Regions from separate parts of the Nocardioides luti genome, predicted to be linked through region 1. Evidence: predicted binding sites of a transcription regulator. Region 1 holds the regulator's gene; each other region holds the start of a gene.

Region 1 (2,264 bases):
CACCGCCTGGTCGGCGACCTCGTCGACGGTGAGGATCCGGCCGCCGGAGTGCACCAGCAGGCTGCCCAGCCCGCCGGGGGTCTGGCCGTCCAGCATCGCGGTCTGCACGCCGTCGGGGCAGATCGCGTGCACGCGGACGCGGCGCGGCGTCTCGGCGGCCACCGACATGGTGGCGGAGACGATGGCGGCCTTCGAGGCGGCGTACACCGTGTAGCCCGGCACCGGCGCCAGGCCCGCCAGCGACGCCGTGTTGACGATGTCGCCGCCCGCGGAGCCGAAGCCCTCGAGCGCGGCCTGCATCCCCCACAGGGTGCCGAGCAGGTTGACGTCCACCAGACGGCGTACGGCGTCCTCGCTCGTCTCGGAGAGCCGGCCGTCGTCGCCGACCCCGGCGTTGTTGCACCACACCGCAAGGGCACCGTGCCGCGCGGCCTCGGCCGCGACGGCCGCGTGGGCGTCCCGGTCGCGCACGTCCTGGCCGATCCCGGCCGCGGCGCCGATCTCGCCCGCCGTGGCGCTCGCAGCGGCGGCGTCCACGTCCGCGACCACCACCTGGTACCCGCGGTCCACGAGCCGCTCGGCGATCCCCCGGCCGATGCCGCGGGCGCCTCCCGTCACGACGGCGCTCAGCGGGCGGGCGGACGTGGGCGAGCTGGCGCGCGAGGACATGGCGGGAGTCAAGCAGATCCGGGGCCGGCGGAGCCCCGAGGGCACCCGGCACGGACGCGACACGCCGTTCGAACAGATGTTTGAACATCGGGTGTCCCGATGGCTACGGTGGGACTCCGGTCCGGGGTCCTCCCCGGTCCGGCCCACACCGTCACACCCGATCACGCCCGACTGATCGACCAGCCCGACCGGAAGGCAGCACCATGGCCACCAGCAAGACCCCCGGCAAGGTCGCGGACTCCTCCCGCGGCAAGGTCTCCGAGCTGCCGGACGGCCCGCCCGACGCCACCGGCCTGACGCCGCGCCAGCTGCGCGTGCTGGCCCACATCAAGGACTCGATCGAGCTGCGGGGCTACCCGCCCAGCATGCGCGAGATCGGCGACGCGGTCGGCCTGACCAGCTCGTCGAGCGTCGCGCACCAGCTCAAGGTGCTCGAGGAGAAGGGCTTCCTCAAGCGCGACCCGAACCGTCCCCGCGCGCTCGAGGTGTTCCTCCCCGAGGTGCTCGCGGCCCGCCGCTCGATCAGCTCGGCCGAGGAGTCGTCGTACGACGAGACCGGCATCGGCGACTCGCACCCCGCCGCGCAGTACGTCCCCGTCCTGGGCCGGATCGCCGCCGGTGGCCCGATCCTCGCCGAGGAGCAGATCCAGGACGTCTTCCCGCTGCCCAAGCAGCTGGTCGGCGAGGGCGAGCTGTTCCTGCTCGAGGTCGTCGGCGACTCGATGATCGACGCGGCGATCTGCAGCGGCGACTACGTCGTGATCCGCAAGGAGCAGACCGCCTCGAACGGCGAGATCGTGGCCGCGCTGATCGACGGCGAGGCCACCGTGAAGACGCTCCAGCGCCGCGACGGCAAGGTCTGGCTGATGCCCCACAACGAGGCGTTCGACCCGATCGACGGCACGCACGCGACCATCCTCGGGATTGTGACGGCGGTCCTCCGTAGGATGTGACCCATGTGTAGGGGGTGCAGCCCGGTGGAGCCGGTCCACGCCTCGGGGACGACTCGGGGGAATACCCGGTTTCCTGCCACGGCAAAATCGCCGAGGCTGGTCCGGTGAGCCTCCCGTCGATCCTCGTGATCCGGCACCGTTACCCCCGCGTGGTGCGCGGGGTCCTGGAGCTCACCCTGATCCTGACGCTCTGGGTCGGCTACTCCCTCTCGCGGCTGCTGGCCGACACCGCGCTGACCCCGGCGCTGGCCCGCGCGCACGACCTCCTGCACCTCGAGAGGCTGCTCGGCATCCACTGGGAGCTGCCGCTCAACCGGCTGTTCACCAGCCACCAGGCCATCGGCCTGCTCGGGTCGTACTGGTACGCCAGCCTCCACTACGTCGTCACCGGCGCCACCCTGCTGTGGCTCTACAAGCTCGGCACCCGGTCCTACCTGCCCGCCCGCCGGGCGCTGGTGGCCGGCACCCTGATCGGGCTGGTCGCCTACCTCCTGATGCCGACCGCGCCGCCGCGCTTCATCACCGGGTACGTCGACGTGCTCAGCCTGCACGCCTCCGACGGCTGGTGGAGCACGGACGCGTCCGCGCCGCGCGGGCTCGGCGGGCTCACCAACGAGCTGGCCGCCTTCCCCTCGCTGCACG
Region 2 (2,264 bases), 2.3 Mb from region 1:
CGATCAGCTCGCACAATGCCGCACCCAGGCGTTCTGGGCTCGGCTTGCGCTCGATGGTGGCGCCGACGCCGTGGACGGCGGTCTGGTGCTTCGGGGCGGCGAGGCCCTGGAGCATCTTCTTGAGCATCGACCCTTGGGCGGCGGGGATGGTGAATCGGCCGTGGCAGGATCCGTGGCCGTCGTCGGACATCGTGAGGCGCATCCGCTGGCGGGCCCTGCGCTCCTCCTCGTCCAGCCGGCGGCGTTCTTCCTCCTCTCCGGCGGCGGGGTCGATCACGTCGAGAAGACCTCGGCCGAGCCGTCGCAGGTCGACGGCGTCGTGATCGCCGGCCAGGTCGACGAGGTGCTTCTCCGCGAGCACGCGGGTCTCCGCGTCGACGTCGTCGGGGAGGTCGTCAAGGGCCCGGGTGATGACCTGGGCCTGCTCGGTCAACAGCGCACCGGAACACAAGGCCTGGCGGACGACGTGCCAGCGGCCCAGGGCGTCGGCAAGGTGCAGCTTCGCCGCCGTGCTCCGATGCGTCTGGCCGGTCTGGTTCGCCCACCACGCCTGCGTCGAAGTGGCCCCGACGGAGGCACCGACCTCGACCGCAGCCGCCTGCATCGCGATGCGGCCCTCGAGCTCGGTGAGCCGGGCAATCTGGCGGGTGAGCTCCACCAGCGTGGCGCCAGCCTCGTCGGCGGTCATCGACCAGACGGGTGCCTCAGCGACGTCAGTGATGCGTTCGCCGACGTCGCGGACCGCACGCGAGGTCGCGTGGCGGGGGCCGTCGTCGGTGAACGTCTTCATGAGGAAAGTCAATCAGGGACCATCGACAATCCAGGGTCAGAATGAGCCCAAATCGAGCCTTGTGAGGAAAATAATCAAAGAAATATTCGAACGGTGACCCAAGCGGGCAAGTGGCACCCACGGAGACTGTGAAAGCAGCCGCAAGGAGGAGTAGCCCCGGCACCCACGGCAACCACATATCCAATAAATCCCCTGCACCGGAACTACGTCCAGGCGCGCACAGGCCGGACCACCGACCGCCTCGAGTCGTGGAGGGGTGGGGTGGTTTCGAGACGGTTGCCAGCGCAACCTCCTCAACCACCGCATGGGGTGGTTTCGAGACAGGCGCTAGCGCGCCTTCCTCAACCACCGAAGGCGGCGCCTTGCGCACCCACCCGCGGGCACGCTCAGGCGAGCGACTGGTTGGCGACGTACTGCTCCGCCGCGATGCGTGCCTCGTCGACCAGGCCGGGCACCTGCAGGAGCTCGGGCAGCAGGGTGCGGTCGGTGTTGAGGGCGCGGAACATCGTGCTGACGGTGACGCCGTGGCCGGGGCGGTGCAGGACCTCGATAGGGTCGCCGGCGCGGATCGAGCCCTCGCCGAGCACCCGGAGGTAGGGGCCGGGGCGGCCGACGAGCGCGAACCGCTTCACCCACGCCTTGTTGTCGTAGCCCGAGAGCCCCATCCAGTTCTTGAAGTCGTTGCAGGGCGTGCGGATCGAGGCGACCTCGAGCAGCACCTCGCCGACCTGCCAGCGCTCCCCGATCTCGGCCTCGTTGACGTCGAGGCCGGAGGTGGTGAGGTTCTCGCCGAACTGGCCGTCGCGGATCTCCTGGCCGAGCTCGCCGGCCCACCAGTCGAGGTCCTCGCGGGCGAAGACGTAGACCGCCTGGTCGACGCCGCCGTGGTGCTTGGTGTCGGAGACCTGGTCGCCGTCGAGGCCCAGCGGCCCGCAGTGCACGGCACCGGCGACGGGCTGCTTGTCGATGGACGTGCGACCGATGCCCGCCCAGTCCGCCTCGCGTGGGGTGCCGACGTTGACGGAGAGCACGGTGCCGATCATGGGTCGATCCTCTCAAGCGGGACCTGAGCCAACCACCGGTTTGCCGAGGTCCGCGCGTGCATCATGGGCGGATGGGGACCTCTCGGGCGGTGCTGGCGACGGTCGCGCTGGCCGTGGCGCTGCTCGCCGGGGCGTGTACGTCGGGCAGCCCGCCGTCCGCGGCTCCGCCGCCCAGCCCGTACGACGGCGGGCCGACGGGCCCGGTCGTGCCGGCGCTCCGGGAGCCCGACGCCGGGTCGCCCGACGCGGGATCCCCGGGCACGACGCACGTGGAGCTGTGCCCGTGGCTGGGCCGCGAGCGCCCCGACCGGACGGTCAGCCTGGTGCTGCCCGACCGGTTCGCCGTGCAGGTGGCCGCCCGGCGGACCTGCACGTTCCGCACCGCCCGGCTCGGGGGCGCCGCTCCCCGCCCGGCACCGACCACCCCGACG
Region 3 (2,264 bases), on a different contig from region 1:
CACCGCCAGATCCGCGCCGAGGTGGACCGGATGGTGCGGATGGTCGACGACCTCTTCGAGCTGTCCCGGATCCACGCCGGCGTCTTCCGGCTGAGCCCGGAGCCGGTGATGCTGGTCGACGTCGTCAGCGACGCGATCGCGGCCGCGGACCCGGTGGCCCGGGCCCGCCGGGTGCGCCTCGGCGGCAGCGTCGACGACGGCCTCGAGGTCGTCGTCGACCCGGCCGGGCTGAGCCGGGTCGTGTCGAACCTGATCATGAACGCGATCCGCCACACGCCGGCCGACGGCGCGGTCGAGATCCGCGGTCGCACCGTCTCCGAGGGCGTGGAGATCAGCGTGACCGACGCCTGCGGCGGGCTGTCCACCGACGACATGACCCGGGTCTTCGACCTGGCCTGGCAGGGGAGCGCGGCGCGGACGCCGGAGCCGGACGAGACCGCGCCGCCGCGCGGCGCGGGGCTCGGGCTCGCGATCGTGAAGGGGATCGTGGAGGCGCACCGCGGGCGGGTCGGCGTGGAGAACGTGCCCGACGCCGAGCACCCCGGCTGCCGGTTCCTCGTGCACCTCCCGGTCGAGTCCGCCTGAGCCTGCCCGAGGGCGCCGCAGGCCGCTCGGGAGACCGCGACACGCGGGGGTCTCTTGCGTGAGTCGAACACGTGTTCGGGCTAGATTGTGTCCACAGGTACGACACCGGGACGAGGTCTTCCACAGGGTCGACGGCGCTGATCAGGCACTGTCGGTGGCTCCTCCTAGTGTCGCCGACGTACCTCACACCCGACGACACAGAAGAGGAACACCCATGGCTGGTGCAAACCGCGAGAAGGCGCTCGACGCCGCGCTCGCCGGCATCGAGAAGCAGTTCGGCAAGGGCTCGATCATGCGCCTCGGCGAGGAGACCCGGGCCGCGCTCGGGATCATCCCGACCGGTGCGATCGCCCTGGACGTGGCGCTCGGGATCGGCGGCCTGCCGCGCGGTCGCGTCGTCGAGATCTACGGCCCGGAGTCCTCCGGCAAGACGACGGTCGCCCTGCACGCGGTGGCCAACGCCCAGCGCGCCGGCGGCATCGTCGCCTTCATCGACGCCGAGCACGCGCTCGACCCCGACTACGCCAAAGCGCTCGGTGTCGACACCGACGCGCTGCTGGTCTCGCAGCCCGACTCGGGTGAGCAGGCGCTGGAGATCGCGGACATGCTGGTCCGCTCCGGTGCCCTCGACCTGATCGTCGTCGACTCCGTGGCGGCGCTCGTGCCCCGCGCCGAGATCGAGGGCGAGATGGGCGACAGCCACGTCGGTCTCCAGGCCCGCCTGATGAGCCAGGCGCTGCGCAAGATGACCGGTGCCCTCAACAACTCCGGCACGACGATGATCTTCATCAACCAGCTGCGCGAGAAGATCGGCGTCATGTTCGGCTCGCCCGAGACCACCACCGGTGGCAAGGCGCTGAAGTTCTACGCCTCGGTCCGCCTCGACGTCCGTCGCATCGAGACGCTCAAGGACGGCCAGGACATGGTCGGCAACCGGACCCGCATCAAGGTCGTCAAGAACAAGGTCGCCCCGCCGTTCAAGCAGGCGGAGTTCGACATCATGTACGGCAAGGGCATCAGCCGCGAGGGCGGCCTGATCGACGTGGGCGTCGAGGCAGGCCTGGTCCGCAAGGCCGGCGCTTGGTACACCTACGAGGGCGACCAGCTCGGCCAGGGCAAGGAGAACGCCCGCACCTTCCTCAAGGACAACCCGGACCTCGCCAACGAGCTCGAGAAGAAGATCCTCGAGAAGCTCGGCGTCGGCCCCACGGTGGACATGCCGGCGGAGCCGCTGGCCGACCCCGTCGGTGTCGGTGACTTCTGATCCCTGGCGCGGTGACGTCGCGGCCGGCGTCGCGGCGTGGACCCGTGGGTCCACGCCGCTGCCGGCCGAGGCCGTGCCCGACCCCGTGCACCAGGGGCCGGAGGCCGACCCCGAGGCGGTCGCGCGCAAGATCCTGCTCGACCAGCTCACCGGCCAGGCGCGCAGCCGCAAGGAGCTGAGCGACAAGCTCGCCAAGAAGCTCGTGCCCGACGAGATCGCCACCCGGCTGCTCGACCGGTTCGAGGAGGTCGGGCTGATCGACGACGACGCGTTCGCGCGCGCGTGGATCGCCTCCCGCCAGCCCGGCAAGGGGCTCGCCCGCCGGGCCCTGGCCCAGGAGCTGCGCCGCAAGGGCATCGACGACGAGATCGCCAAGGAGGCCCTCGACGACATCGACCCGGCCGACGAGGAGACC

Evidence for each region. Region 1 encodes LexA, which represses DNA repair genes until DNA is damaged. Its sites were predicted from a motif close to TCGAACANNTGTTCGA; they were not measured.
Region 2: a site for LexA is predicted at 865-880, ahead of H5V45_RS18500 (HNH endonuclease signature motif containing protein). Genes of this name have one in related genera too.
Region 3: a site for LexA is predicted at 649-664, ahead of recA (recombinase RecA). Genes of this name have one in related genera too.

What each region holds. Positions count from the first base shown of each region.
Region 1 covers NZ_JACKXE010000001.1:1,565,566-1,567,829, forward strand. The annotation lists gene H5V45_RS07545 (SDR family NAD(P)-dependent oxidoreductase) at 1-669, opposite strand, end outside; gene lexA (transcriptional repressor LexA) at 873-1,622, shown strand; gene H5V45_RS07555 (phosphatase PAP2 family protein) at 1,727-2,264, shown strand, end outside.
Region 2 covers NZ_JACKXE010000001.1:3,898,153-3,900,416, reverse strand. The annotation lists gene H5V45_RS18500 (HNH endonuclease signature motif containing protein) at 1-790, opposite strand, end outside; gene H5V45_RS18495 (MOSC domain-containing protein) at 1,177-1,833, opposite strand; gene H5V45_RS18490 (hypothetical protein) at 1,905-2,264, shown strand, end outside.
Region 3 covers NZ_JACKXE010000002.1:151,925-154,188, reverse strand. The annotation lists gene H5V45_RS19770 (sensor histidine kinase) at 1-585, shown strand, start outside; gene recA (recombinase RecA) at 800-1,849, shown strand; gene H5V45_RS19760 (regulatory protein RecX) at 1,839-2,264, shown strand, end outside.